DNA from 4 places in the Pararhizobium sp. PWRC1-1 genome. Region 3 is predicted to be linked to each of the others. Evidence: riboswitches for the same ligand, from Rfam matches in the RefSeq annotation. Region 3 holds a riboswitch; each other region holds the start of a gene.

Region 1 (7,212 bases), on a different contig from region 3:
GTTGCCGATCCGCATGGCATCGAAGGCAATGTCGGTGAGATCCGCGGGCTCGGCCTTCTTGCGGTCGAAACGGAGATGGCGCCGGAGAAGACGGTGCGCAACAGCCGCGCCCGCTCGGCGATCTACGATGTGGCGCTGGAAGGCTACGAAATTCACCTCGGCCGTACCACCGGTGCCGACTGTACCCGGCCGGCTGTGATTATCGACGGCCGCCCGGATGGAGCGGTCTCCGCAGATGGCATGGTCAGCGGAACCTATCTGCACGGGCTGTTTGCCAGCGACGCCTATCGTGCAGCGCTGCTCAAAAGTTTCGGCATCGAAGGCGGCGGCGAAAACTACCGGCTGTCGGTTGACCGTGCGCTCGACGATGTCGCAGCCGAGCTGGAAGCCGTGCTGGAGCCGCGCTGGCTCGACAGCCTGATGTCCTGAGCCGAAGCGAACCCTTTTAGATTTCTCCGGATGCCTCGCGGCGTCTGCGGTCAAGCTCTTCGCTGTAACGGCGCAGCGTATGGCTTTCCGTCAACAGGCCAACGACGCGCCGTTCGATGAGATTGTTGACCACGGCCAGCCCATCGCTCTCCGTGGTGTCGAACAAGGCGGCTGCCTGCTTGGCGTTCATGTTCGGCTGCAGGAAATCGTTTGGGAGGCGGATGAAGCCGGAAAGGCCCTGCTTTTCCTCGCTGGCCTCGATGGGGCTGGCATAGACTTCGGGAACCTGAATGATGCCGGCATATTTTGCGCCGTCGACGACGACGACCCGTTGTGTCGATCCAAGCGGAAAGTCTCTCCGGAAATCCTCCAGCGTTGCCTGAATGTCGATCGTGCGGACATCGGTGCGCATCAGGCGGCCAACCGTCAGGTTCCTGATCCAGCCGACATCATGGGCGCTACGGATGCTTTCGCCGCGCAGGTGAAAACGCCATGTGGCGAATGAGTAGCCGAAGGTGGTCCGTACGACGAGTGATGAGGTGATCACGGCTGCCAGAACAAGGACGGTGATCGGAAAGTCGCCGGTGATTTCCAGTGCCAGGAATGTCATGGTCAGTGGCCCGCCGATAATGGCGACCGCCAGCGAACTCATGCCGACGACTGCGTAGATGACTGGCGTCAGCGTTGCGTGGGAAAATATGTAGGGCGCGGAAAAAGCAAACAGCTTGCCGAGCAGCGCGCCCATGAACAGCGAGGCAAAGAACAGGCCGCCGCGAAAGCCGGAGCCGATCGAGACGGCCGAGGCGAGTGATTTCATCAGGAACAGGCCGATCAGCATCGGGATCGCCGGCGAACTGGCGAGATTGAGATGCAGGGCGCCGTGACCGGCCGAAAGCACTTGCGGCGATACCAGTGCCAGAAGCCCGACGACGATGCCGCCGAGCGCCGGGCGCATGGGAGCAGGGATCGAGCTGCGGCGGGCAAGCCCCTCGATCAGCGAGACGCCCTTCATCAAAAGAATGCCCATGCCGGCGCAGAGGCAGCCGAGCAACAATGCCGGCAGATAGTCGGCCGGGACGACGGCGCCGAACTGACCGACATCGATGGTAAAATCGCCCGCATACAGCCATCTGGCCACGAGATTTGCGATCAGGGCGGAAACCACGACCGGTGTCAGCGACACGATCGTATAGGTGCCGATGATCAGCTCGAAGGCATAAAAGGCGCCCGTCAACGGTGCATTGAATGCGGCAGCGATGGCACCGGCGGCGCCGCAGCCGACCAGGGTGCGCAGGTCCGAGCGGCGAAGCTGCAGCGAGATGCCGAGTTTTGACGCAATGCCGGATGCGAGCTGCGTATAACCGGCCTCAAGCCCGACGGACGCACCAAAACCATTGGAGATCAGGTTCTGGATCGCAACGATAATGCTATCGGTCAGAGACAGGCGGCCACCATGCAGCGCGTTCGCCTCGATCGGGTCGACCATCGGCTTCTTGCGCCACGACGCCAGAACGACCATCACCAGGCCGAGAATGATCCCACCGGCCACCGGCGCGATCAATATGGAAATTTCGCCCTGCAGATTGCTGGAACTCAGCCTTTCGTCATCGGCAATGCCGAAGATCAGGCTGTGCAGGCGGCTCGATATGATGCTCATCGCGGTGACGGCAAGACCCGACGTAACACCGACGATCATGCCCGCGACGACCAGGCCGAGTTCGCTCCGCCGCGCAAAGGCCCGCATGCGCCCGAGATCGAAAAGCAGCGAGAGATAGCCGAGCCGCCGCAGGTTAAGTTTCGGAATCATCTTCAGCTTCATTGCCTGGCCATCCTGTCTCTGCGCCGTCGTGGGCATTTCCGCTTTTCTTCGAATTGCGAAAACGGCCTGTCTTTTTTTCTACGCAATTTCGGACGCAAAACCGCTGCGCACTTCCGCTGGAATTGCTCTAGAAGGCATGGTCTGGGAGATCAAGCTTAGTCTTGCCGAGGCCGGGCCAAACCATGGCGGCGAGTGAGTGCCGCAATTGACTTGATCCAGGCGAGCGCCTAATCATCGGTCATTGGATGGTTCCCGATATGCCGTTTGCATGTCGGGAGTAAATGGGAATGCGACGGGCCGGACCCAGACCGGGCGTCCTTATCGCAGCCGACCCCGCGACTGTAGAACGGTCAGGGTTCGCCATCCGGGAAAGCCGATGTTACCGGACTGTCCGTATTCGCGGCAGCGGCATGGATCGGCCCAACCGGAAAAGCCACTGGAGTGACGTCACGATCAGCCGGGGCCGGACGCCTCTATTATCTACGAATCGTCCACCTCTTCGTGATGCCCGTCGATTGCGGTAACGCAATCTGGCGCAAAACACTCCGGGAAGGCGAGGCGAACCCGTTCGTCCCATTTGGGGCGTGGCGCCGTGAGCCAGGAGACCTGCCATCCTCAAGGGCCCCGTTTTAGATTGGGGTTCGCCCAACCCAGGGAGAGATACTCCCGATGCCAGCACGGAGGTTGTCATGGCTTTATCATCCCGTCCCCGGAACGGCCTGTTTCGCGTTGCCGCGAATGCTGGTTTTCGTGAGCCAAGAATTCTTGTTCTTTCCGGCGCGCGCTGAGGCCGGGATCATTTCATGACATCGATACAGTCAGGCAGCGTGCTGGTTCTGGGCGGCGCCCGTTCCGGCAAATCCACCTTCGCCGAAAAACTCGTGACGGCGTCGGGTCTGCGCATGCATTACGTCGCGACCGGAAGGGCTTGGGACGACGAGATGCAGGCAAGGATTACCGAGCATCGCGATCGCCGCGGACCAGAGTGGCAGACCCATGAAGAGCCTCTCGATCTTGCCGGCTGCCTGAAGGCGATCGATGCGCCTGATCGCATCGTTCTGATCGATTGCCTGACGCTCTGGGTCACTAATCTGATGATGGAGCATCGGGATATTGCGGCGGAATTTAAACGGCTTGCGGCCTATGTGCCGCAGGCAAAAGCCCGGCTGGTCTTCGTTTCGAACGAGGTCGGCCTGGGCATCGTGCCGGAAAACCGGATGGCGCGTGACTTTCGCGACCATGCCGGCCGGCTGCACCAAATCGTTGCGGAGATATCCGCAGACGTCTATTTCATCGCGGCTGGATTGCCGCTGAAAATGAAGGGTTGATCCATGACTATTGAAAAGGCCGTCCACGGCAAGATCCCGGCGACCGTCATTACCGGCTTTCTCGGTGCCGGCAAGACGACGATGATCCGCAACATCCTGCAGAATGCTGGCGGCCGCCGCATCGCGCTGATCATCAACGAATTCGGCGATCTTGGCGTCGATGGCGACGTCCTGAAGGGCTGCGGCGCCGAAGCGTGCAGCGAGGACGATATCATCGAGCTGACCAATGGCTGCATCTGCTGCACCGTCGCCGATGATTTCATCCCGACCATGACCAAACTGCTGGAGCGCGAGAGCCGCCCGGACCATATCATCATCGAAACGTCCGGTCTGGCGCTGCCACAGCCGCTGATCGCAGCCTTCAACTGGCCGGATATCCGCACGCAGGTCACCGTCGATGGCGTCATCACCGTTGTCGATAGTGCAGCTGTTGCGGCCGGACGGTTTGCCGACGATCATGACAAGGTCGATGCGCTGCGCGTCAACGACGACAATCTCGATCACGAAAGCCCGATCGAGGAACTGTTCGAAGACCAGCTGACCGCGGCCGACCTGATCATCCTCAACAAGACCGACCTGCTCGATTCGACCGGCCTTGCCTTTGTCCGCAACGAGGTCTCTTCGCGCACCCACCGCAAGCCGACGATGATCGAGGCGAAGAACGGCGAGGTTTCCGCCGCCGTCCTGCTCGGCCTTGGTGTCGGCACCGAAAGCGACATCGCCAACCGTAAATCCCATCACGAGATGCAGCATGAGGCCGGCGAGGAGCATAGCCATGACGAATTCGACAGCTTCATCGTTGAACTGGGGTCCATTACCGATCCCGCCAGTTTCATCGAAAAGCTGAAGCGGATCATCGCAGAGCACGACGTGCTGCGCCTGAAGGGCTTTGCCGATATTCCCGGCAAGCCGATGCGCCTTTTGATCCAGGGCGTCGGCGCCCGCATTGACCAGTATTTCGACCGCCCCTGGGCTGCCGGCGAAGTGCGCCGCACGCGCCTGGTCGTCATCGGCCTGCACGACATGGATGAAGCGGCCGTGCGTGCTGCGATCGCTGCGGCGGTTTGACAATGGTGAGCGCGGCGTACCCCCCTCTGTCCTGGCGGACATCTCCCCCACAAGGGGGGAGATCAGCTGTGGCTGCCTCGCGCTCAAATTTCTTGGTGCAAGCGTCCCGGCACCGCGCGGCCCCGATCTTCCCCCTTGTGGGGGAGATGTCACGGAGTGACAGAGGGGGGTATCGCTGCCTTTGGGGAATACCATGCATCTCCTCCTAGCTCAGAAAGGCACGATTACCGACGGCGAGGAAGCGATCGATCTCGGTCAATCACCAGCCGATATCCTGTTCCTGTCGGCAGCGGATACCGAGCTTTCGTCGATTGCTGGCGCGCACCGCACGCGTGGAGGAAAGTCGAGCCTGCGGGTGGCAAGCCTTCTGACGCTCAAGCACCCGATGTCGGTCGATACCTATGTCGAGCGCACGGCGCGTCATGCCAAGCTGATCATCGTTCGCCCACTCGGCGGCGCCAGCTATTTTCAATATGTGCTGGAGGCGCTGCATGCAGCCGCCGTCACCCATAAATTCCAGATTGCCGTGCTGCCGGGCTGCGACAAGCCCGATCCCGGGTTGGAGCCGTTCTCGACCGTCTCTGCGGAAGACCGCAACCGCATGTGGGCCTATTTCACCGAAGGCGGCGCCGACAACATGGCGCGGCTGCTGCGCTATGCCGAGGCGCTGATCGACGGCGCGGAAAAACCGGAATCGGCAGCACCGCTGATGAAGGCGGGGATCTGGTGGCCGGGGCAGGGTGTGATCGGGGTCGAGGCTTGGAAAAAGGCCGCTGGGTTTGCTGCTTTCGGCGAGATTTCCCCCTCTGTCAGCGCTGCTGACATCTCCCCCTCAAGGGGGGAGAATGGCCTGCCGCACCCGGACGAGCCGGCAGCTTTTACTGTTGCGGCGAATTTACTGAAGGAGCGAGAGCTGTCACCAGCGATCTCCCCCCTTGAGGGGGAGATGCCCGATAGGGCAGAGGGGGGTATGCTTCCGGGAAACAAGAGCATCCCCTCCCATTTGAAGCCGGTAGCGGGAGAGGGACTCGAACCCCCGACAGTCGCCCTCTGCTTCTACCGTGCGCTGGTCCAAAGCGGCGAAACAAAACCTGTCGAAGCCCTGATCGAAGCGCTCAGTGCCGAAGGTTTGACAGTGCTGCCGGTGTTCGTGTCCAGCCTCAAGGATGCCGTGTCGATCGGCACGCTACAGGCGATCTTCGGTGAGGTACCGCCCACAGTGGTGATGAATGCGACGGGGTTTGCTGTTTCCGCGCCCGGCGCCGACCGTAAGTCGACCGTGCTTGAATTTTCCGATGCGCCGGTCCTTCAGGTGATCTTTTCCGGCTCGTCGCGGGCCGCATGGGAATCCTCGCCGCAGGGCCTGATGGCTCGCGATCTGGCGATGAACGTGGCGCTGCCGGAAGTCGATGGCCGCATCCTGTCGCGGGCCGTCTCGTTCAAGGCAGCGGCTGTCTATGACACCGATGTCGAGGCCAATATCGTCGGCCACGAGCCTCTCGCTGACCGCGTCGCCTTTGCGGCCAAGCTTGCGGCAAACTGGGCGAGGTTGCGTCAAGCGGCACCGGCTGAGCGCCGCGTGGCGATCATCATGGCGAACTATCCCAATCGCGACGGGCGGCTTGGCAATGGCGTCGGCCTCGATACACCGGCCGGGACGATCGAAGTGATGAAGGCGATGGCCACCGAAGGCTACGGCATCGATTCCATCCCTACCGACGGCGACGCGCTGATCCGCCACCTGATGGACGGCCCGACCAATTCGGTACGGGCGGATTGTCAGATCCGCGAAACGCTTTCGTTGAATCAATACAACACCTTCTTTGCGTCCCTTCCCGTTCAGATTCAGGCTGAAGTCACCGGCCGATGGGGCGAACCGCAAAGCGATCCGTTCTTCCGCGATGGCCAGTTCGCCTTGCCGCTCACGCGCTTTGGAAAAACACTGGTCGGCATTCAGCCGTCACGCGGCTACAATATCGATCCGAAGGAAACCTATCATTCGCCGGATCTCGTGCCGCCGCATGGTTATCTGGCTTTCTATGCGTACCTCCGCCGTGAATACGGCGCTCATGCCATCGTCCATATGGGCAAGCACGGCAATCTCGAATGGCTGCCGGGCAAGTCGCTGGCGCTGTCGGAGACCTGCTATCCGGAAGCTGTCTTTGGCCCGATGCCGCATCTCTATCCGTTCATCGTCAACGATCCGGGCGAGGGAACGCAGGCCAAGCGCCGCACCAGCGCCGTCATCATCGACCACCTGACGCCGCCGCTGACGCGGGCCGAATCCTATGGTCCGATGAAAGACCTGGAAGCGCTGGTCGACGAATATTATGACGCGGCCGGCGGTGATCCGCGGCGTCTCAGGCTGCTCAGCAAGCAGATCCTCGAACTGGTGCGCGATATCGGCCTTGATCATGATGCCGGTATTGCCGGCACGGACGGCGAGGACAAGGCGCTCGAAAAGCTCGATGCCTATCTCTGCGATCTCAAAGAGCTGCAGATCCGCGATGGCCTGCATATCTTTGGCGTGGCGCCGGAAGGCCGCTTGCTGACGGATCTGACGGTTGC
Region 2 (7,212 bases), on a different contig from region 3:
CCGCCTTGAGGTACGATCGCGACACCGGTTTCGCTGGCAAGCTTGAGGATCTGCGAGATTTCCTGAACGCTGCCGGGCTTGAGCACCAATGGCGCATTGCCCTTGTAGAGGCCGCGGGATTCGACGAGATAAGGCGCAATGTCGGCCTGATCGGTCAGCGCGTTTACGGCGCCGACTATGGCGGCGAAGCGGGCGATCAGATCGGCGGAGGGCAGGGCATTGGTCATAGGGTCATTCCCGTGGGGCAGCAGCCCGTTCGATCCGGTCGAGGATTGCTTCGCCCAGACCCTCGTTGGGTATCGTGCCGAAGGCAATGGTTTTGGCGCCAGACGCATCGGCCTGTTTCATAAATGCAAACAGATTGGCGGCGGCCTCGCGCAAGTTGGCGGAGGGGCTGAGGTCGAGGATGATCGCGGCGGTTTCCTCGCCTGGCAAACGCTTGCCGCCGAAGCGGATCAGCGCTTCACCGGCTTTGACATCCGTTGCATTCAGCCGCACCGCAGCACCCGGCGCATAATGCGACGCCAGCATGCCCGGGGCTTCGATAACAGCTCCCGCCGTTTCCGGCCTTGCGACCCTCTTGCCGGTCAGCGCCTCGATATCGGCGACATCGAGGCCGCCGGGCCGTAACAGCCGGATTTCATTGCCCTCGACCTTGATGATGGTCGATTCCAGTCCGATTTCGGCAGCGCCGGCGTCGAGGATCAGTTTCAGCTTGTCGCCTAGATCCGCTTTGACATGGGCAGCGCTGGTCGGGCTGATCTTGCCGGAGGTGTTGGCGCTGGGGGCTGCCAAGGGTCTGCCAAAGCGCTTGATGACCTGCCGCGAAAACCCTTCCGGCATGCGGATGCCCAGTGTGTCGAGACCGGCGGATGCGAGCGGATGCACGCTGCTTTCCGGCTTGATCGGCAGGATCAGCGTCAACGGACCCGGCCAGAAGGCTTCGGCCAGCTTTCGCGACAGGGGATCGAAGGTGACATGCGCCTCGGCCATGGCAAAATCGGCGACATGGCAAATCAGCGGATTGAAGCGCGGACGGCCCTTCATTTCATAGATGCGGCTGATCGCATCGGGGTTGGTGGCGTCGGCCGCCAGCCCATAGACCGTCTCGGTCGGGATCGCCACCGGCAGGCCTTCGCCCAACGTCTCGCAGGCAATCGCCAAGGCGCGGTCCGGTTCGGTCCGTGTGTCTATGATCAGCGCCATCAAGCTTCCAAACGTCAATGCGCCCCTCTTGAAAAGGCAGGCAGGCGCTCCGGGTTTCCTTTACAGGGCCAGGCCGGGCGTTGCCAAGCGCATTCGAGGGCCGCCGTCAATTGTGCCTGTTCGCTACATCCGGCGTTAAGGTTTCTTAAAATGCGACAGTTCCAGTTAGCGGCGGGGAAAGTTGCCTATGCTAGCTGTCCGATCCTGCACATAGCCGGAGCCCTTATGGCCAACAAGAAATCCATGCCGAACGACCTTGCCCTGCGCATCGCCACCGCCATGCACCAGATGGGCATCGACGCCATTCCGAGGAATTACGAACTCGTCTACGAAGCCTATGGCGGCGCCAATCCGGACTTGGTTCGCGAGTTCATCGCGCTTGGCAAATACAAGTCGCAATCGGCGCTCGACGAACTTGGCCGCAAATATCTGCCGCATCACCATGAGGCAAGCGTGCTGGCGCGATCGACGACGATCGTGCGCGACGAGATGAGCAATTTCATGAACCTCTTGTCGCGCGAAAAAGACCAACTCGATGATTACGGGCGGCTGATCAGCGAGGCGACAAAAGCGCTGGTGGTTTCCGACGACGCGAGTCAGGCCGCGCTTGCCACTTCCATCCAGGCGCTGAAGCGGGCCACCGAACGGCAGGTGTCGCACAATGCCGAACTGGAGCAGAGCGTCACCGCGCAGTCCACCGTCATCGCCGGTGTCCAGAAAGATCTTGCCGACTTCGAAGCACGGAAGTTTTCGGATACGGTGACGGGGCTTGCCAATCGCCGTGCCTTCAACAAGGCGCTCGCCAAGGTCTATGCCGATCCCGATCTGCCGCTTGCCTGTGGCATCGCCATTGCCGAACCGGATACCAGCCGGCGCCTGTCGGCAGAACAGGCGGCCGCATTGGCTGAACCGCTGGCCCGGCATATCGGCGGCATTATCCAGCAGGCTTTTCCCTCAAGCGAACTGGTCGCCCGTTTTGACGGCACCCGCTTCGGTTTTCTGGTCAACGCAGGCGGGGAGCGGGAAGTGGTGCGGCTTGTGGCACTTTTGCGCTCGGCCTTGCGCGGCACGCATTTCAAACATCCAAAGACCGGACGCGACCTCGGCTGTGTGACGCTGTCGGTGGGCATTTGTATGTCGGACGACGCCGGCAACGCCTTCGATCTCGTCAATACGGCCGAAAAAGCGCTCGCCAGGGCGCAGGGCAAGGGCGGAGACCAGACGATCGTTCATGGAGCCGAAAACGAGCAACCGCCCGGACGCGACTGGCTGATCTACAAGCAGTGATCAGAGGCTGCTGATGATCTTGCGGAGCTGTTCGTTGCGGGCGCCGAGCAGAAGCACGTTCTTCAGCGCTTCCTTCGGATCGCGGGTGCGAAACAACAGCCCGTTGTCATGCACCGCACGGTTGACCGTCAACTTGCCTGCTTCGGCGTCCATCTCGGTTGCGACAGCGAAATACATCCGTGCGTAACCGAGCTTGATCTTCTCAAAAAAATGCTGGTCGTCGCCGATATCGGAGAAGAAATTGGCAATGTAGAACGACCAGCGGACATCCTCGAACTTGGCAAATTTCGTCCGCGCGGCCGTCACATGACAATAGCCGAGATGCGGGCTACCCGCGAGTGTGCGGTGAAAAAGCATCTTCGGGAAGCGGATCGAGCGATGGAAGCCGTTGATCCGGTCATGGGTGACCGTGCCGGCGGCCTCGAGTTTCCTGCCGGTGCGGGTGGCCACTTCCTGGTACGTCAGGTAGCGCTTTTCGGTCGGACTCCATTCCTGCTGGTGGCGGTTGATCCGGCCCGTGCGCAGGAATTCCGTATAGATCGCAGCCTTCGGTGATTGAACTGGCTGCTTGATCGCGGCGGCATCGAAATATCTCAGGTTTGACATCGGCCTGTACCAGACTGTGGCGGAGTGCGGGTAAAGCACACCGGCGCGTAATCGCTTGTGAAACGAAGCTATCGCGTTATGGTTAATGCAGTCTTGCCAGGCGCCAACCTTTTCCCTCGGTCGTTTGGCAAGGGCAGCGGCCGTATCTGTCTCGCGGGATGTCGCAAAGAGGCTGCGTCTTGGCCGATTGCCGAAGCGTTGTGCGGAAAACCGGACTTTTGCTTCAAATTCAGCAGATCATATTGTTTATGCTTATAAAATAGCCAGATTGACCATGGCTCCAAGCAATATGTTCCGTGTCGTCATTCTGGAATCGGATGTCGTTAATTGGCGGCTGTTTTTTCGAGCGTGAGGATTAGATGAAGACACTCAAGGTGCCGCCTTTATAGGGAAGGGCGGAGAATTGGGAAGCCGGTCGAAATCCGGCGCTGCCCCCGCAACGGTGGTGGAGTGAAACCTCGGCAAAAGGCCACTGGAGAAATCCGGGAAGGCGCCGGGATCGTCCGCAAGGACAGCTCCAGAGCCCGGAAACCAGCCTTGTGATGAAATTGATATCTGGGTTGCGGCGGGCAGCCGGAAGGAGAACCACTGTAACCACGCGCTCTCCCGGCGCGCCGGCGGTTCCTTTCCTGTCTGCTGCAACTTTCAAAAAAGTTGGCGAGCACAAGGAAATGACCATGGATCTCCGCAGTGAAGTCCTCCGCACATTGAAGAACCGGCGCGACACCCACAGTCTCGAACAGGCCTTCTACACCGATCCCGATCTCTACAGGCTCGATATGGAGGAGATCTGGTACAAGGACTGGCTGTTCATCGGCCATGACTGCGAAATCCCGAAATCCGGCAATTATTTCACCGTGCAGGTCGGCGAGTATCCGGTCGTCATCGTCCGCGACCGCTCAGGCACCGTCCGGGCGCTGCACAATTCCTGCCGCCATCGCGGCTCGCGCGTCTGCGCCGGTGCCAAGGGCTCGTCGGCCAAGCTTGTCTGTCCCTATCACCAGTGGACTTACGAGCTGGACGGCAAGCTGCTTTTTGCCCGCCAGATGGGCGAGGATTTCGACAAGAACCAGCATGGTCTGAAACCGATCCATTGCGAAACCATCGGCGGCTACATCTTCATCTGCCTTGCTGAAGAGGCCATGGATTTCAAGCCCATGCGCGACATGGTCTCGTCCTATGTCACACCGCACAATCTCAAGGACACCAAGGTCGCTTTCGAGAGCACCATCATCGAGAAGGGCAACTGGAAGCTCGTCTGGGAAAACAACCGCGAGTGCTACCACTGCGCGGCAAACCACCCCGAACTTTGCCGCACCTATCCGGAAGCCCCGACGGCCACCGGCGTGCAGGGCGCCAAGGATGATCCGATTATCGCCGCTCATTGGGCACATTGCGAATCGTCCGGCCTGCCGAGCGAATTCAAGATGGATCACAAAGGCCAGTTCCGCGTCGCCCGCATGCCGCTGATCGAGGGGGCTGAAAGCTACACCATGTCCGGCAAACGCGCCGTCAAGCGCCAGCTTTCCGACGATGTCAGTCAGTCCCATATTGGCACGCTGCTCTTGTTCCACTATCCGAGCACCTGGAACCATGTGCTGGCCGACCACGCCATCACCTTCCGCGTCCTGCCGCTTGGTCCCGAACTCACCCAGGTGACCACCAAATGGCTGGTGCACAAGGATGCCGTCGAGGGTGTGGACTACAATCTCGAAGAACTGACGCATGTCTGGACCGAAACCAACGACCAGGACCGCCAGATCGTCGAGGAAAACGCCTTCGGCATCCGCTCTCCCGCCTATCAGCCCGGTCCCTATTCGCCGGAACACGAAGGTGGGGTCATGCAGTTCGTCGAATGGTACACCAACTTCCTGGCTGATCGCCTGCAGGGCAGTTCCATCTCCACCCCTCTGGTTCGGGTTGCCTGACATGACGATTGCTTCATCCTTCCGGCACTTCGACGAACTGCAGCCGTTCAATGACCGCCAGCAGCTCCTGGAATGCATTTCCGTCACCGCCGAAGGGCCGGATGTAATGACATTCGGCTTCAAGGCCGACAAGGACAGCTGGTTTCGCTATCTGCCCGGCCAGTTCGTCACGCTAGAACTGCCGGTGGCGCCGGATGATCCGGTGATGCGCACCTACACGCTGTCCTCGACGCCGTCGCGGCCGTTTTCCGTGGCCGTCACCGTCAAGGCGCAGGCATCGAGCATCGGCACGCGCTGGATGTTCGACAACCTGAAGCCCGGCATGAAGCTGAAAGCATTCGGCCCGCTCGGCGACTTCTCCTTCGTGCGGCATCCGGGTGAAAAATACCTGTTCATCTCCGCCGGTTCCGGCATCACGCCGATGATGTCAATGACCCGCTGGATGGCCGATTGCGCCCCGCAGACGGACGCCTCTTTCCTGTCCTGCGCCCGCCAGCCGGATGATCTCTTGTTCCGTGACGAGCTGGAGAACATCTCCCGAAACATGCCCAATCTCAATCTCGGCTTCATCGTCGAGACGCATGCGCCGCGCCACAGCTGGCACGGGCTGCGCGGTCGCATCGAGACATCGAAGCTGGCGCTGCTGGCACCGGACTTCCGCGAACGCACCGTCTTCTGCTGCGGCCCCGAGCCGTTCATGCGCGGTGTCAAGTCCATGCTGGAAAGCGTCGGCTTCGACATGAACCGCTACCACGAGGAGAGCTTTCAGCCAGCCAATGCGCCGGACCCGGCGGAGCTTGCCATTCGCGCCGGTGTGGGGGAAGCGGATGCAACCGCAGTTTCCACCATCACTTTCACCATGGCCGGCAAGGACGCCAAGTGTCAGCCCGGCCAGACCATCCTGCAGACGGCGCGCGCAGCCGGTGTGCGCATCGGCGCTGCCTGCGAGGGCGGACTGTGCGGCACCTGCCGGGTGATGAAGATTTCCGGAGAGGTAGAGATGAACCACAGCGGCGGCATCCTCGACGACGAAATCGACGAAGGCTACATTTTGGCCTGCTGTTCGCGGCCGATCGGCGACGTACAGATCGAGGCGTGACGGTCTGTCGTTGCCCGATGTATCCGGCGCTCGCCCCTCATCCGCCCTGTCGCGCACCTTCTCCCCGTAAACGGGCAGAAGGACCAAGCGGCCAACTCCGTCATCCCCTCTCCCCGCCTGCGGGGAGAGGGTGAGGGGCAACCGGGCTCAAAAATATAATCGTGTGATGTACCTTGGCACTTCCGCCCGGCCTTGCCGCCGGCTGCTGCATCAACGTCAGCTCTTCAAAATGCACCCACCATCATAGGATGTTCAAGAGCAGCAAGCTTCGCGTAAGTTGCGAGGCCTAGTTTCGTAGGGCAATCGATACGGGGCGTGACATATGCGAACCAAAGATCTGACCTATGAGCTTCTCCAGGCCTCGAAGATGAGCGCCGAACGCAGCGACCAGAAGATGCTCGTGTTCCTCATCGAGATGGCACTCCTGGAGGCGGAACTGTCCATGCCGCCGACCATAGATATCAAGCGCTCCCATCCGATGCATATTCCCCAGATACCCCGATCCGGAGGATCACGTATCGACGTGGGGAGCACGTAACCCTCCGGACTGCCCGAATCTCCGTTTTAGGATTCCGGCACGACCGGATTTTCCTCCGCCGTCGAGCGGCAGGCGGCAAACACGTCAAGCGCTGGATTGTAGACCTTCGTGATGACGTTCATCATCCCTAGCATGGTGTGAAACAAATTGTCGTGCGAGGTCGGCGCGTCGGCATAGGTCTGGAGGCAGCTCCGGTCCAGGCCCGTCAGCTGGGCATATTGGTCGGAGAACCAGGCGATGAAGGGCACATGCGTCTGCTCCGTGGGGGCAAACATGTAGGGCGCGCCATGCAGGAACAAGCCGTTCTCGCCGAGCGACTCGCCATGATCCGACATGTAGATCATCGCCCCATCGACAGTATCCTGATGCTTCTTCAGAAGCTTGATCACTTCGGCGAGGTTATGGTCGGTATAGAGGATCGAGTTGTCATAGGCGTTGACGATCTCTTCGCGCGAGCAATCGGAGAGCTGCGGGGTGCGGCAATCGGGCTGGAAGCGCCGGAATTCCTCCGGATAACGCAGGTAGTAGGCCGGGCCGTGACTGCCGAG
Region 3 (7,212 bases):
AGGACTATATCTTTCTGCTTAGTCTTCTGCTTCCTCCTGTGTCAACTTACCGGAATCGGCATAGCGCTTTTGAAGGGACATCAAATGGCAAATGAAAAGATCGCGGTCATCACGGCGGGCGGTAGCGGCATGGGGGCTGAAGCCGCCCGTAAGCTCGCTACGGACGGTTACAAAGTGGCAATTCTGTCGTCGTCCGGTAAAGGCGAAAAACTCGCAGCCGAACTGGGAGGCGTCGGCATAACCGGATCCAATCAATCTAATGAAGATTTGAAGAGACTGGTTGATTTGGCCATCTCCAACTGGGGCCGTATTGATGTGCTCGTCAACAGCGCGGGCCACGGTCGCCGCGCACCGATCCTCGATATATCCGATGACGATTGGCACAAGGGCTTGGACACCTACCTGCTCAACGTTGTCCGCGCGGTTCGGCTCGTCACACCGGTCATGCAGAAACAGCAATCCGGCTCCATCATCAACATCTCGACCGCATGGGCGTTCGAGCCATCCGAAATGTTCCCCACATCGGCCGTATTCCGGGCCGGTCTTGCCGCCTACACGAAGATTTTCGCGGACACCTACGCCAAGGACAATATCAGGATCAACAACGTCCTTCCGGGATGGATCGACAGCCTGCCCGCGACGGACGCGCGACGGAATAATGTGCCGATGCAGCGATACGGCAAGAGCGAGGAAATTGCGGCAACGATCGCATTCCTGGCCTCGGATGGGGCAGGGTATATCACCGGGCAGAATATTCGTGTCGACGGTGGCCTCACACGGTCCGTCTAAATCAACCCCATCGACACGAATGGATTTCGGCAAGTCATTCGACAATTCACGAAAATGGCTGTTCTCAACGCTGAGAACAGCCATTTTCACTGATACCGGCCGCAAAAGGCAGAAGGCACCGGAAAGCGTGCGGGCATTGGCAACAGCTGTCTCAGCTCTCCGCGACGCAAAGAAGTATCTTCCCGATCGCGGATCTCTCCTGCAGCAGACGATGAGCCGACGCGCCTTCTGACAGAGGAAAGACCGCAGCGATTTCGACCGAGAGTTTGCCAGAGCCGATCAGGGAAAAGAGCTTTGAAGATCGCTCTATCCTGTCCTCCCGGGTCCTGAGTACGTCCACCAATCGCCGCCGACTATCGGCTTGGATTGGAACCCCAATTGCACGCCTTGATTGCGGACGCTCACCAACAGTCCTGAGAAATGTCCTGGCCGCCAACAAACGAATTCTTGACGGCGAGATCATGCGTCCTCTAAGTGATCGGGACGGTTTCCGGAGGGATGACTCCCGACGGGATTAATAGGGAACACGGTGCGGATGACCTATATGGGGCCAAAACCGTGGCTGCCCCCGCAACTGTAAGCGGATTGCCGATATATCCTTGTGACCTCCTTCGGGATGGTCATGCCACTGTACCGAGGTGCGGGAAGGCAGATATTCGGTGCACATTCGCGAGCCAGGAGACCTGCCGTCAAAACAGTGTCCACCATCCCGGACGGGGTTGTCCGGAGAGGAGCATGAGATGACGATTTTCGACGTTTCCATTGGCGTAGCGCCTTCAATTTCCCTCCCCCGCGTAGCACACCGGCATTGTTAGTTCTCTGCGGCGCATGAGCCGTGACCGCATGTGTCTTGCATGTTTTGCCGTTTGCTCTGCCGCATGCCGGCTACCTTTTCACCTATCGCTGGTCAGGCCCGGACGGGCACTTGCCAGACTCTTAATACGAGGATCTTCATGAATCGCTACGTTTCGCGCGCTGTCTTGTTTTCTATGGCGGCGCTTTCGGCAGCCGCCCTTGCCCCGCAATCCAATGCCGCATCGACCACCTATCCGCTGACGATTACCAATTGCGGCCAACCGGTCACCTTTGAAAAGGCGCCAGGAAAGACGGTTTCCATCGGTCAGGGCATGACCGAAATCCTCTATTCGCTCGGGCTTGCCGACAAAATCGTCGGAACGGCCGTCTGGGTTGGGCCGGTATTGCCGGCCTATGCGGCGGTCAACAAATCGATCAAGCGCTTGGCCGACAATGATCCAAGCTTCGAATCCGTCGCCGGCCAGGAGCCGGATCTGGTCGCAGCCGAGTTCGAATGGCATGTCGGCACGCAAGGATCTGTCGGCAAGCGCGAGCAGTTTGCAGAGCTGGGTATCAAGACCTATGTTTCTCCCGCCGATTGCGTGGCCAAGGTCAACACCGATGGCGGCGACGGCGTGCGCAAGGAACTCTTCACGATGGGCCTGATCTATCATGAAATCAGTGAGTTAGCGCAGATCTTTGATATTCAGGATCGCGGCGATGCATTGATCGCCACCTTGAAAAAGCGCGAGGCTGATGCGGTTGCATCGCTTGGCGGATCGAGCAAAGACCTGCCGATCGCGTTCTGGTTCTCCAGCAAGGAAGTGCAAGGCGATGCCTTTATCGCCGGCAAGAACAGCGCGCCGGCCTATATCCTGAAGACGCTTGGCGCAAAGAATGTCGTCACCACCGAAGAGGAGTGGCCGCTGGTGGGCTGGGAAACGATCGCCCAGGCCAATCCTGCGGTGATCGTCATTGCGACGATGGATCGCCGCCGGTATTCGGCTGACGATCCGAAGGTCAAGATCGACTTCCTCGAAAAGGATCCGGTTACCAGCCAGCTTGACGCCGTCAAGAACAAGCATTTCGTCGAGATGGACGCGCAGTCGATGAACCCGACCATTCGAACGATCGACGGTCTTGAAATTCTTGCTGCCGGCATCAAGTCGTTCGGTCTGGCGAAATGAGCCAAGGTCTGATGACCCGGCAGGGATGGGGAGCGCTTGCCGCGCTCTGCATTCTTTCCATCCTTGTGTTGGGTTTTGCCGTCAGCCTTGCGGTGTCAATCGGTGAAATCTCCATTCCGATCGGTACGACTGTCAAAGCAGTCGGCAACCGCCTGTTCGGAACCGGGTTCGAGCTGAGCCGCATTCATGAGGGCATCATCTGGGACTACCGTCTGAGCCGGGCGCTGGTTGCGGCGAGTTCGGGCGTTGCGCTAGCGCTTTCTGGCGCGATCCTGCAGGCCCTGCTGCGCAATCCGCTGGCGGAGCCATACGTTCTGGGGGTTTCCGCCGGTGCATCGACAGGCGCCGTTGCGGTGATGATCCTCGGTCTTGGTTATGGTGTTTTAACATTGTCTGCCGGGGCGTTTATCGGTGCGGTGATTGCTTTTCTATTCGTGTCTCTGCTCGCCACCGGGGCAGGGGGAGGGGCTGACCGGATCATTCTTGCCGGGGTGGCGGGGTCACAGCTGTTCAACGCACTGACCTCCTATATCGTCACCACGTCAGCCAATGCCGAACAGGCGCGCGGCGTGATGTTCTGGCTGCTTGGCAGTCTTTCCGGTGTGCGCTGGCCCGATGTCTACCTGGCAGGACCGGTGGCGATCATGGGCTTTGTGCTGTGCATGTTCTATGCGCGCGCGCTCGACGCGTTTACGTTCGGCACCGATGCTGCCGCAGCACTCGGCATTCCTGTTGCCCGGGTCCGCATTGTCCTTCTGGGTGTCACGGCACTTTTGACTGCAACCATGGTCAGCATTGTCGGCTCGATCGGCTTTGTCGGCCTCGTCATCCCCCACGCAGCGCGCTTCCTGGTCGGACCGGGTCATATTCGCCTTCTGCCCGCAACAGCAATGATCGGCGCCATCTTCATGGTCGTGGCGGATATCGTTTCGCGGATCATCATCCCGCAGCAAATCTTGCCCATCGGGGTCGTGACTGCCCTGTTCGGCGCCCCCGCATTTGCCTTGATCCTTTGCAAGGCGAGGAGACCCGTATGAGCATTTCGGTCCAAGATGTGCACTGGGCGACGGCCGGCGTCCTTGTCGTCGACGGCATCAGTCTGGACGTCTCTCCGGGTCGCACACTCGGTCTTCTCGGCCCGAACGGGTCTGGGAAATCCAGCCTGCTTCGTTTGATATGCCGGTTGCGGAAGGTTCGCAGCGGCGTGATTTCCCTTGGGGATGTCGATATCGGCTCGATGAGCCGGCTGGATATCGCCAGGCGGATCGCCTTTGTCGAACAGCAGGCGACGACGGAGGCGCAGGTTACCGTTCTTGAAGTTGTCAGGCTTGGCCGCACGCCGCATCGGGGGGCGCTGAGCCCCTGGAGCAGTACCGACGATCATGCTGTCAACGATGCCCTCGCTCATGTCGGAATGGCGCACAAAGCGGGTCAACTGTGGCACACCCTCTCGGGCGGCGAGCGCCAGCGGGTGCACATCGCCCGAGCACTCGCGCAGACACCGAGCGAGCTTCTGCTCGACGAGCCGACCAATCATCTGGATATCCAGCACCAACTCGAAATCCTATCACTGGTGACGAAACTGCCGATCACCAGCATCATCGCGCTGCATGATCTCAATCTGGCATCGATGTTTTGCGATACGATCGCCGTTCTCAGCCGCGGGCAAGTCGTGGCCGCTGGCGCGCCGGAGGATGTCCTGACGGAGGAGTTGATTTCCGAGGTCTTCGGGGTGCGGGCCTTTGTCGAGCGCTCGCCGCATCATGGCCGCCATCATATCCAGTTTCTCGGCAGCAATGCATGACGCAGACCAATTTCAATCTGAAGGAAGAAATCCGCGACTATTGGTCGAGGCGCTCCGAAACATTCGACCTGGCCTTTGGGCACAGGATTCCGCACGGGCCGGAATTCGACGCTTGGCAAAAGCCAATTCGCGATCATCTCGGCAGCAATTGCGCTCACACATCGACGCAAATTGCCACGACGAACTGGCGACCAGTCTTGAGCGGATGGAAGGCCGGCTGCAATTCAACAATATGGCCGTGGCACATGAATTGCGCACACCGTTGACCATTCTCAGAGGATCGATCCAGGGAAGGATGGCGTTTTCGTGAGTGACAGCGCTTCTCTAATCGGCGTGGTTAGGTCAAGCTCTGTTCAAGCTCGTTCCAGGACTGCACGTTTCATACCGTCCGCTCTCGGGCGACATGCCGATCGAGCTGCCGCCCGGTTGCTTGCACTCCACCGAGAAATGTTGCAGCATTATCGCGTCTGAAACAGGTTAGGTCGGTGCGGTTGGCCCGGCCCCCGCGAGAGCGGGTCCTTCCGTCGTTGCGGTGACGGCCCAAGACCTTGAACATTCGATGCAATGTTGCACGGATGAACCAAAGGGCTTGGAATATGCAGCAACAGATTTCTGTCATCACGCTCGGCGTAGCGTCGCTTGTACGATCACGGCAGTTCTACGTCGGCGGCTTCGGTTGGGCTCCCATCTTCGAGAATGACGACATCCTTTTCTACCAGATGAATGGGCTCATGCTGGGAACCTGGCTGAATCCAGGTCTCGACAACGATATGCGGCGGCTAAACCAGCCGGTTCCTTCGCCGTTCTGTCTCGGTCACAACGTTGCGGATCAGTCTGATGTCGATGTGGTCATTCAACGTCTCGTCGAAGCGGGAGGGACGCTTCTCCGTAAGGGCGACGCTCCGCCGCATGGTGGTTTCCGCGGCTATGTCGGCGATCCAGATGGACACGCCTGGGAGATCGCTTGGAACCCATCATGGACGATCGACGAACGTGGCCTCGTGACCTTCGGCGTCTAAGAATATCTCACCTATCCAAGCGGATACCGACACTCGAAAGCGACAGCTTTGGGCAAACTTGCCCAAAGCCATATTCGCCTCCAAAGGGTCGGGAGGCGACGCTCAGCAGCCAAGTGCTACGATAGACCTGTTCTGGCGGGGAGAACCCTCCCGGTCGCGTTCAAGCGGTGGCACAGGTTTTGGTCTTTCCATGATCAAGGCAATTGCGGTCGCCCATGGCGGGAGGCTCGAGATTGGGAGGTCTCCTGCGGGCGGGGCGATTGCATCGCTCACCGTTCCGGCCGCAACGGCGTTGTGCGATAACGAGGCGGTTCATTGCGGGTCTTGAATGCGCCGAGCCTTTGACTGCGACCGGTTCGACACTCAACCATTCCAACAAACCTGGCCTGCCCAAGTCTCATCCGGCTTTGTGCTCATTCCGGCCGGTTTCATCGTGGCTCCCCGCACCAGCCAGAATTCCCAGAGCGTCGGCGACAGCGACGCGGCGATAGGATTCTGAGACGATACCGTCCTTGCGCAACTGTTCGCGCCGCTGCTCGATCGCAAGGCGCTGGTCCTCGGTCACGTCGTCTTTTCGCTCCCGCAGCCAGTCCGTATAGGACGTGTCGGTTTCCTTCACCGGTCGAGCCGCTGTTGATACGGCGGACGAACTGCGCTCGGGGGAGAACGGGCGCAGGGCTTGTCGCGGATTGTACTCCGTGCGTTTGTCGTTGCCCGCGATGACCACATCGGGATTTTCAATACGTCCGCCTGGCGAGTAAACGAAGGCCGAGACGATGCGGTCGAGTGCCGCATCCTCTTCCTTCGGGCGATGAACGACTTGTCTTGGTTGCCGGGCTGGAATGGCGATACGCGTTATGCCGCGGTCGTTGATGGCATCGAGAACTTCGCGATGATCGTCGGAGAGGATGACTTCGCGCCGCGCTGGCCAGAAATCGTAAGGGGCATGGGCGCCGTGACCCTTGCCGACATGGAACGCATAGATCTCCGGATAGACCGCCAGCGTGGTGCGGCGGCTGGGCTTGATATTGTAGAACAACGTCATCGCCAACTGCAGCAAGTGGGTCGCTCCGATACCGCCAAACGGTTCGTCGATCACCAGACCGAACCGGTCATGGGCATGCCAATCGGGAAAAACGTCTGCGATCGGCGCCGGTTTTCCTTCGATCTGAACGTCGAACATTCCGCTTTTCAACAGGCTCACGACATGCATGCGCAACCCTTTCTCCCAAACGACGGCATCAGTTCTATTAATCGGCATAGGCGCCGCGGCGCATGCCTTCGATCCAGTTGCGGCAAAGCGTAATGCCATCTTCCGGGCGGAATGCGGCGGGGTTCAAGCACCAAGCAAGCCACAGCCCGTCGAGCAGAGCGGTAAAGGCAATGGAGGTCAGCCGCAAGTTGCCAATGGAAAAGCCTTCGGCTTTGGCGAGATCTGACAGCAACCCCTCGACGGTGGCGACATAGGACGAATATTCACCTTTCTGCGACGCGCTCATGCGCGGCGAGTGCAAAATGAGCCCCCAGAAAACCACCCAGACGCCGAGCACATCGCGGTCGAACAACAGTGGCGAGAACGAGGCCTCGATGAAGGCGTCCAGCCTCTCGCGGGGCGAGG
Region 4 (7,212 bases), on a different contig from region 3:
GCCTTCAAGATGCGCAAGGCGATGCAGATCGTCAGGGAGCTCGCCCCCGATCTGGAAGCCGACGGCGAAATGCATGGCGATTCCGCCATTTCGGAAACCTTGCGCCGCCGCGTCATGCCCAATAGCACGCTCGCTGGCGAAGCCAACCTGCTGGTCTTCCCCAATCTCGACGCCGCCAACATTACGCTCGGCGTCGTCAAGACGATGACCGATAGCCTGCATGTCGGACCGATTCTTTTGGGAACGGCTCTTCCGGCACATATCCTGTCGCCATCCGTCACCTCCCGCGGCGTCGTCAATATGGCGGCACTCGCGGTTGTCGAAGCCTCCTATCCAGCCTGATTGAAATCGATTGAGCCGGTGCTGAAACCGGCTCAATCGAAATGCAAATCCAGATAAAAATACAATTTCTAGTTTAGTGTATCAAAATAATACATTTAACTAAAGATTGCACTGGACATAGGCATAAAGCGTTATCATGCTGAAACCCACAAAATAACAGGGTATTGCAGCATGGCTGACCAACAGGCATTCTTTGACCTGCTGGACATTATGGAAAACGAGAAACTCGTTGAACCTAAACGATTTTTCGACCTGATGCGCAGCACGTTCAGCATTGCAAATCTGCTATATCTGGACGTCGACGTCCTGACGGCAGGTTTTGTTATCCACAGGCTGCACCACACTTTCAGCGCACGTAGCCTCAGAACCTATATGGACAAGCGCTACCAGCGTATCGATCCGATCCTGCGAATGACAATAGGTGGTGTGAGGCCTGTGGATTGGGCCACCGCCCGCAAACTTCATCCGGATAGTGAGCCTCTTTTCTCTGCAGCAACGCAACTCGGCCTTGGCCTCGAAGGGATTACCCTGCCTCTCGCCACACCGACCCGGCGGCTGGCCTTTCTGGCGATCCAGGCCGATGTTCCGGCTGGCGAATGGCCGGCCTACAGGCGTTGCCATCTGCGCGATTTTCAGCTTCTGGCCAATCTCTTTCATGCCTCACTGCTTGAAAGTGACCATGAAATGCAACTCCCCGAGGAGTGCGCCAAGGCTTTGACGCATCGGGAAACAGAAGTGCTCGGCTGGGCGGCGGCCGGCAAGAGCTATTGGGAAATTGGAACAATACTCGGCATTTCCGAACGTACCGTCCGGTTTTTCATGACCAATGCCCGGCGCAAGCTCAACGTCGTCTCCAACACGCAGGCCGTTGCGCAGGCCGTCCGGCGCGACCTCATCCCGGCTTTTTGATCTTTTTCGCTGCCGCCTAGCGGTAGCCCCGCCGCCCCTCTTTCCCATGAATGCAACGAAATGCGTGCGTCCAAAAGGACGCACGCATTTCGTTGCATATCGGCGTGCATTAGAAACCTGTCACTACCGACAGTTATGCCCGCTGCCGATACCTGACAGCATTTGCTCTCCGCATTCATACACAGGAGCAAATGATGATCAGAATTTTCAACCGCAACACCGGCAAGCAAAATCCAGGTGATCTCGATGCCATGTTCCAGCTGCGCAAACGCGTCTTTCACGATTTGCTGAAATGGGACGTATCGGTTCGCGGCAATTGGGAAATCGACGACTACGACGACGCCAACCCGCTCTACGTCCTGTCCTATTCGGACGAGACCGGCCATTTGCGCGGCTCGCTGCGCCTCCTGCCGACGCTCGGGCCGAACATGCTGGATGATACATTTCCGATCCTGCTCGGTGATAATCCGCAGGTGCGCAGCGCCTCCGTCTGGGAGTCCAGCCGGTTCTGCATCGATCCGACCATCTCGCAGGATCGCGGCTCGAACCAGGTGACGATCGCAGCGGCAGAGTTGATGTGCGGCGTCGGCGAACTGGGGTTGTCCTCCGGACTCAGCCATATCGTCACTGTCACCGATGTCTTCCTCGAGCGGATGTTCCGGCGGATGGGATGCCCCGGCGAACGGATAGGCGAGCCGCAGCGGATCGGCTCTGTCTATGCCGTCGCCGTTGCCTGGGAAGTCACGACTGACCTTTTGGACAGGATGAAGACCGTCGCCGAAATCGGCGGATCCGTGCTGGAGCGGCCGATGTCGCTTGAAATGGCCAGGGCCGCTTGAAATGGTCTCTCTGGCACAAGAGCCGACGATTGTGGCTCTTCCGCCGCGCCCGGTTCATTTCGTACCGGCATCGTTAACGCTGGTGAGCGGACTGCGTTGCAGCCCCCTCGAATGGCGGTATGATAGGCAAAAGTCAGAGTGTGCGGGATGTTCCCGTGCACCCGGCAGAACGCCGGCATGCTCAGGCGAGAGAAATACGTGGTTTTCCGTTCGGTATCCTTCGCAGCGCGTATTGCGCCGCTCCTTCTGGTCATGGCAGCCACCGCCAATGCCTCGACGGTGTGCGAACGCCTGAATGCCGACCTTGCCAGCCTGCCGAAGATCGTCGCCTCCAACGCCAATCTGCGTGATTATACCGGAGCAATCTCACGCCAGAACCTTGATTTGCGCCAGGCCCGCAGCGATCTCCGGCGGATGGGATGCAGTTCCGGAAGCATGATCGTTGTCGGGGGCCCAAACGAGGATGCCTGCCAGAGCTTGGCTGAAGAAATCTCGCAAATGGAAATGGACCTCGAAACGCTCAAAGCCCGCAGGCAAAATCTCCTGGAGGGCGGCGCCAGCGAGATGACCCGGCGGCGCATCCATGCAGCGCTCGCTGTCAATCGCTGTGACGAGGAACAGGACGAAGTCTTGAGGGCTGCGGTCGAGGAACCCGAAACCCATCGCAATATCCTTGAGGACCTGCCGCCGGTCAGCGAAGACTACCGGGACCAGCAGGGGGCTGATGTCACCGATTTCAGGATGCAGCCCGATAGTTTTGGGCCGCATGACAATTTCGGGCCGTATGACGGATTTGGGCCGGGCGCGGACTATCCCGGCAGCCTGCGGACACTTTGCGTGCGCACCTGTGACGGGGCGTTCTTCCCGATCTCGTCGAATTCATCGCCCGCCGATTTCGCGCGCGATGCCGAAACCTGCCAGCGGCGTTGCCCCGGAACGGAAACAACGCTCTACTATCATGCGCTGACGACGGAAGAGACGGATCAGATGGTCTCCGCCGCGACCGGCGAGCCCTATGCCGAACTGCCGACAGCTTTCGCTTACAAGACCCGCGATCTCAGCCAACCCGGCCAATGCGGCTGCCGTCCGGTGGGACAAACCGCCATCCAGCAGAGTACACCCGGCAACGGCAAGGGCGTCGTCGATCTTCGCGCTAAAAAGGCGGATGGCACGCAGGCAAAGAGCACCGTCGCCGACCGGCCCTACAATCCGCAGGATAACAAGGTTCGCGTCGTCGGTCCAAGCTTCCTGCCCTCGCAGGAAACCTCGATCGACCTCAGGCATCCCGCTGGCCCAGGCTACCAGCAGCAGCAGACCAACTGATCATTCGCTTTGTCTGACGCCCCAGGCGTCCTCGAATACCAGATCGTCAAGGGACAACCGCTGTCGCCAGCCTTTGACGGCCAGTTCCGGCTCTGAATACAGCCTATCGACGTAACCGAGGCACAGCCAGGCGATGATCTCGATATGATCGGGAATGCCGAGAACGTCCTTGATATCGTGCTCGTGGAAAATGCTGACCCAGCCGACGCCGACACCTTCGGCGCGCGCGGCAAGCCACAGGTTCTGCACGGCGCAGACGGTGGAAAACGCATCCATGCGCGGATTGTGCGTCCGGCCAAGAACGACCTTTCCTGCACGGGTCGGATCACAGGTCACACAGATGCTGACAGGCGCCTTGCGGATACCTTCGAGCTTCAGCGACCGGTATTTGTCCTGCGCCTCGCCCTCAAACATCAGCGCGGCTTCCTCGTTGGCCCGCTGAAAGGCCTTGAAGACACGGGCGCGGCGGTCCTCGTCACGGACGACAATGAAGTTCCATGGCTGCATGAAACCGACAGAAGGCGCGCTGTGGGCGGCGGCAAGCAGCCGCGCGATCACGTCGCCCGGCAAAGGCTGCGGCAGGAACTGGTCGCGCACGTCGCGGCGGGTTTCGATGGCGCGGTAGACGGCGGCGCGCTCGTCCGATGAAAATGCGTCCGCCCTCACAAGGCGGTCTTGCGGTTCAATCTGCATCGTTTGATCCCCAACAATGCGAAACCTCCCGCCGTCCGCGCAGGTTTGGTCTATCTCGTCAGGCCGGTCTTCTGACTGCGGATCAACCGGCTTTGCAACCTTCCCGGATCAGATGAAGATCCAGTGGCATAATCCTGAAAAATCTCAAGATTCATCTATGCAAAGCCGTCCCCGTTACAGCGCTGGGCACGTCCCGGATTTTCACCGGATTCCCGATTCTCCCGCTAACGCAGGCACCTGAACGAGACGATATGGACATGGTGGGCCGCCAAATGCAAGGCGGCCCACCATGATCTCATCACATGGCCGCGACCGGATGCGGCGAACCGTCATAGGCGCCCCAGATCGACTGATCGAAGCAGATCACCGAGCCGGTCATCAGACCGGATTCACCGGAAGCCAGATAGGCGCAGGCACGCGCCACCTCGGCCGGATCGACCAGACGGCCGAAGGGCTGGCTTGCCGCTGCCTTCTCCAGCCAGTCGCTGGCCGCACCATGATATTCGCGCTGGATACGATCCTCGCCTTCCGACGCCATCCAGCCGATGTTGAGGCCATTGACGCGGATCCGGTTACGCAGCACAGCGTAGGCGGTGTTCTTGGTCAGCGTTTCCAAAGCCCCCTTGGAGGCGCAATAGGCTGCAATGAACGGCTGGCCGGCCTTGGCCGACATCGAGCCGATATTGACGATGGTTCCCTCGATCTTCTCCCGGCGCATGACGTTGATCGCCTCCTGCATCAGGAAAAATGGTGCGCGCACATTGACGGCGAACATCCGGTCGAACAGTTCCGGGCTGGTATCGAGGATCGTGCCGCGGTCGGTGATCGCCGCGGCATTCACCAGCGCATCGACCCGGCCGAATTCCGTGTCGCAGGCGGCCACCACCTTGCGCGCATCCTCCACCCGTTCGAGATCGGCCTGCACATAGACGACCTTGGTGCCGGTGGCCTTGCCGATTTCGGCGGCCTTGGCCTCGCCCTTGGCGGCATTGCGGCCACAAATCACGATGCCTGCCGCGCCGCGCTCGGCAAACAGCGTCGCGATCGCCGCCCCCAGCCCTTGCGTACCACCGGTCACGATCGCGATCTTGCCGTCCAGGCGGCCATAGTCATTGCTCATTGTTTTTCCTCCGTTTTTGATGTCGCCGATGCCAAAAAACTCCCGCCCGGCATTCGGGCAGGAGTTCAAATTGTAGGATATGGTTCCGTTAGCTGAGCTTCTTCTCCGACTGAGCTGCAAGCGCCGCGCTAAAGGCGGCCTCCTCCCAGCCACCCGACAGCGCTTCATGCATCAGCTGCGCCTGCGTCTTCGGGGCAAGCCCGCCAACGGGCGGGTCCCGGTCGAGATTGGTCGGGAAGGAATAGCCCTCGGCACAGGATGCGATGGCGCAAGCGGCTTCACCGCCAGACAGCCGGCCGTCCGCAAGCATTGCCTTCAAGGCCGGATAGAGCACGGCGCTCATGCGCTCCCGATTGACGGTTTCCATGGCCCGGCCGAACGCGGAGGAAACCTGCAAAAGGTTTGCAACACGCTTGATACCCTCGGAACGGTTGGTTCCGGCCGCATGGAAGAGTGCCGGATTGAAGAAGACCAGATCCCCCTTCGACAGGGGCAGCTGCACATGGTTGCGATTGAAATAGTCGCGAAACTCCTGGCGCTTCAGCGCCAGATAGCCCGGAACATAGGTCTGGCTGTAGGGCAGGAACAAAGTCGGCCCGCTTTCGAGCGGCATGTCGCAATGAGCAACCGCACCCTGCAGCGTCAGGACCGGCGACAGGCGATGGACATGCGCCGGAAACTGCTCGATCACCGATGATGTCTGAAAGCCGAGATGGTAATCCCGATGCGCCGATTGTGCCGCTCCGCCCGGATTGACCCTGTTGACCTGCGCGGTCATCTGGTAGTTTGGCCCGAGCCAGGCTTCGCTGACCAAGGCGATCAGCGCATTGCCATAGTAGGCGGCAAAATTCTGCGGGTCGCGCAGGCAGTGCTTTTCCAGCGAATTCCAGATCCGGTCATTGGCGCCCGGCTTGGCAAAATGGTCGCCGCCGCCGCTATTGGTCCGATGCTGCTCGTTGATGATATCGTCAAAAATGCGGCTTGCCGCATCGATGACGGCCGCGTCCTCAAACGCCCGCTTCAGCACCATGACACCAGGCCCTGTCGCAAATGCCTCGCAAATTTCGGCCAGCACCGCCCAGCGCCCCTCGCCCGAAACCGCGGCCTTCAGCACACTGGCGCTGTCGTAGATCAAAACGTTCTTCTCGACGGCCGCCGCATGCGGATAGTCGGCAAGCTGCGTCGTGCGCTCCACCTCGGCGCGGAAATCGTCAAGGTCGCAGGCGACTTCCGTCAGCCAGACCCGGTCCGCACGCTGCGTCAACATATTGTCGGTCTTCATCCCATTTCCTCCCGCCGGATGTCTGTCGTTGACCGCACTATACGCTGAGGAAAAAGCTGATATAGAGCAGAAATACCTCAAAAAACCATCAGAATGGAGCGACGGTGGCCCACGAATTTCTGGTCAAGGACATCGCTTTTCAGGCCGGCCTCAGCATCGCCACCGTCGATCGCGTCCTCAACGGGCGCCCTGGTGTGCGCAAACAGACAGAACTGCGCATCCACGCCGCAATCCGCGAGTTGGAGAAGCAACAGGCCGGCATCGAGGTCCAAGGCCGCAAATTCGGCATCGACATCATCATGGAAGCGCCGGATCGGTTCACTGACACCGTCCGAGACGCGTTCGAAAGCGAAAGCCTGACATTTCTGCCGACGATCTTCCGGTCGCGCTTTCATTTTGCCGAAACCATGCGCCCGCAGGAGATCGTCCAGTTGCTCGACCGGGTGCGCCTGCGCGGCACTGACGGGGTTGTCCTGAAGGCACCGGATGTGCCCGAGATCAGCGCCGCCGTGGCGCGGCTCGAACAATCCGGCATTCCCGTCGTCACGCTGGTGACCGACCTGCCCAATGCGCCACGCACCGCCTATGCCGGAGCCGACAACAGGGCTGCCGGCGAAACAGCTGCCTACCTGATCGGCGAACGCTTTTCCGGGGAGCCGGCGATCGTCCTTGCTACCCTGTCGAGCAGCCGGTTCCGCGGCGAA

Evidence for each region. A riboswitch is a leader RNA that binds a small molecule or an ion and turns the genes downstream of it on or off. The one in region 3 is predicted to bind cobalamin.
Region 1: it holds a riboswitch for cobalamin, as region 3 does, so the genes downstream of both, cobU (bifunctional adenosylcobinamide kinase/adenosylcobinamide-phosphate guanylyltransferase) here and ACP7E0_RS30325 (ABC transporter substrate-binding protein) in region 3, are expected to answer to the same signal.
Region 2: it holds a riboswitch for cobalamin, as region 3 does, so the genes downstream of both, ACP7E0_RS11940 (aromatic ring-hydroxylating oxygenase subunit alpha) here and ACP7E0_RS30325 (ABC transporter substrate-binding protein) in region 3, are expected to answer to the same signal.
Region 4: it holds a riboswitch for cobalamin, as region 3 does, so the genes downstream of both, bluB (5,6-dimethylbenzimidazole synthase) here and ACP7E0_RS30325 (ABC transporter substrate-binding protein) in region 3, are expected to answer to the same signal.

What each region holds. Positions count from the first base shown of each region.
Region 1 covers NZ_JAFCXE010000026.1:43,630-50,841, forward strand. Annotated here, with positions in the region: gene ACP7E0_RS29090 (cobyric acid synthase) at 1-429, shown strand, start outside; gene ACP7E0_RS29095 (chloride channel protein) at 446-2,236, opposite strand; cobalamin riboswitch at 2,478-2,876, shown strand; gene cobU (bifunctional adenosylcobinamide kinase/adenosylcobinamide-phosphate guanylyltransferase) at 3,052-3,576, shown strand; gene cobW (cobalamin biosynthesis protein CobW) at 3,580-4,644, shown strand; gene cobN (cobaltochelatase subunit CobN) at 4,838-7,212, shown strand, end outside.
Region 2 covers NZ_JAFCXE010000006.1:117,506-124,717, reverse strand. Annotated here, with positions in the region: gene ACP7E0_RS11960 (FAD-binding oxidoreductase) at 1-227, opposite strand, end outside; gene ACP7E0_RS11955 (L-threonylcarbamoyladenylate synthase) at 232-1,206, opposite strand; gene ACP7E0_RS11950 (diguanylate cyclase domain-containing protein) at 1,432-2,493, shown strand; gene ACP7E0_RS11945 (DUF6656 family protein) at 2,494-3,099, opposite strand; cobalamin riboswitch at 3,455-3,653, shown strand; gene ACP7E0_RS11940 (aromatic ring-hydroxylating oxygenase subunit alpha) at 3,777-5,027, shown strand; gene ACP7E0_RS11935 (2Fe-2S iron-sulfur cluster-binding protein) at 5,029-6,126, shown strand; gene ACP7E0_RS11930 (hypothetical protein) at 6,449-6,664, shown strand; gene ACP7E0_RS11925 (phosphoethanolamine transferase) at 6,691-7,212, opposite strand, start outside.
Region 3 covers NZ_JAFCXE010000029.1:11,926-19,137, reverse strand. Annotated here, with positions in the region: gene ACP7E0_RS30335 (SDR family oxidoreductase) at 85-789, shown strand; gene ACP7E0_RS30330 (zinc-binding dehydrogenase) at 941-1,252, opposite strand; cobalamin riboswitch at 1,257-1,494, shown strand; gene ACP7E0_RS30325 (ABC transporter substrate-binding protein) at 1,779-2,771, shown strand; gene ACP7E0_RS30320 (FecCD family ABC transporter permease) at 2,768-3,808, shown strand; gene ACP7E0_RS30315 (ABC transporter ATP-binding protein) at 3,805-4,575, shown strand; partial or broken gene ACP7E0_RS30310 (SAM-dependent methyltransferase) at 4,572-4,721, shown strand; partial or broken gene ACP7E0_RS30305 (two-component sensor histidine kinase) at 4,760-4,867, shown strand; gene ACP7E0_RS30300 (VOC family protein) at 5,172-5,594, shown strand; gene ACP7E0_RS30295 (ATP-binding protein) at 5,653-5,922, shown strand; gene ACP7E0_RS30290 (hypothetical protein) at 5,992-6,807, opposite strand; gene ACP7E0_RS30285 (TetR family transcriptional regulator C-terminal domain-containing protein) at 6,845-7,212, opposite strand, start outside.
Region 4 covers NZ_JAFCXE010000007.1:171,133-178,344, forward strand. Annotated here, with positions in the region: gene ACP7E0_RS13520 (NADP-dependent malic enzyme) at 1-342, shown strand, start outside; gene ACP7E0_RS13525 (LuxR C-terminal-related transcriptional regulator) at 514-1,251, shown strand; gene ACP7E0_RS13530 (acyl-homoserine-lactone synthase) at 1,446-2,090, shown strand; gene ACP7E0_RS13535 (DUF2865 domain-containing protein) at 2,268-3,413, shown strand; gene bluB (5,6-dimethylbenzimidazole synthase) at 3,414-4,106, opposite strand; cobalamin riboswitch at 4,151-4,361, opposite strand; gene ACP7E0_RS13545 (SDR family oxidoreductase) at 4,405-5,226, opposite strand; gene ACP7E0_RS13550 (phytanoyl-CoA dioxygenase family protein) at 5,315-6,508, opposite strand; gene ACP7E0_RS13555 (LacI family DNA-binding transcriptional regulator) at 6,613-7,212, shown strand, end outside.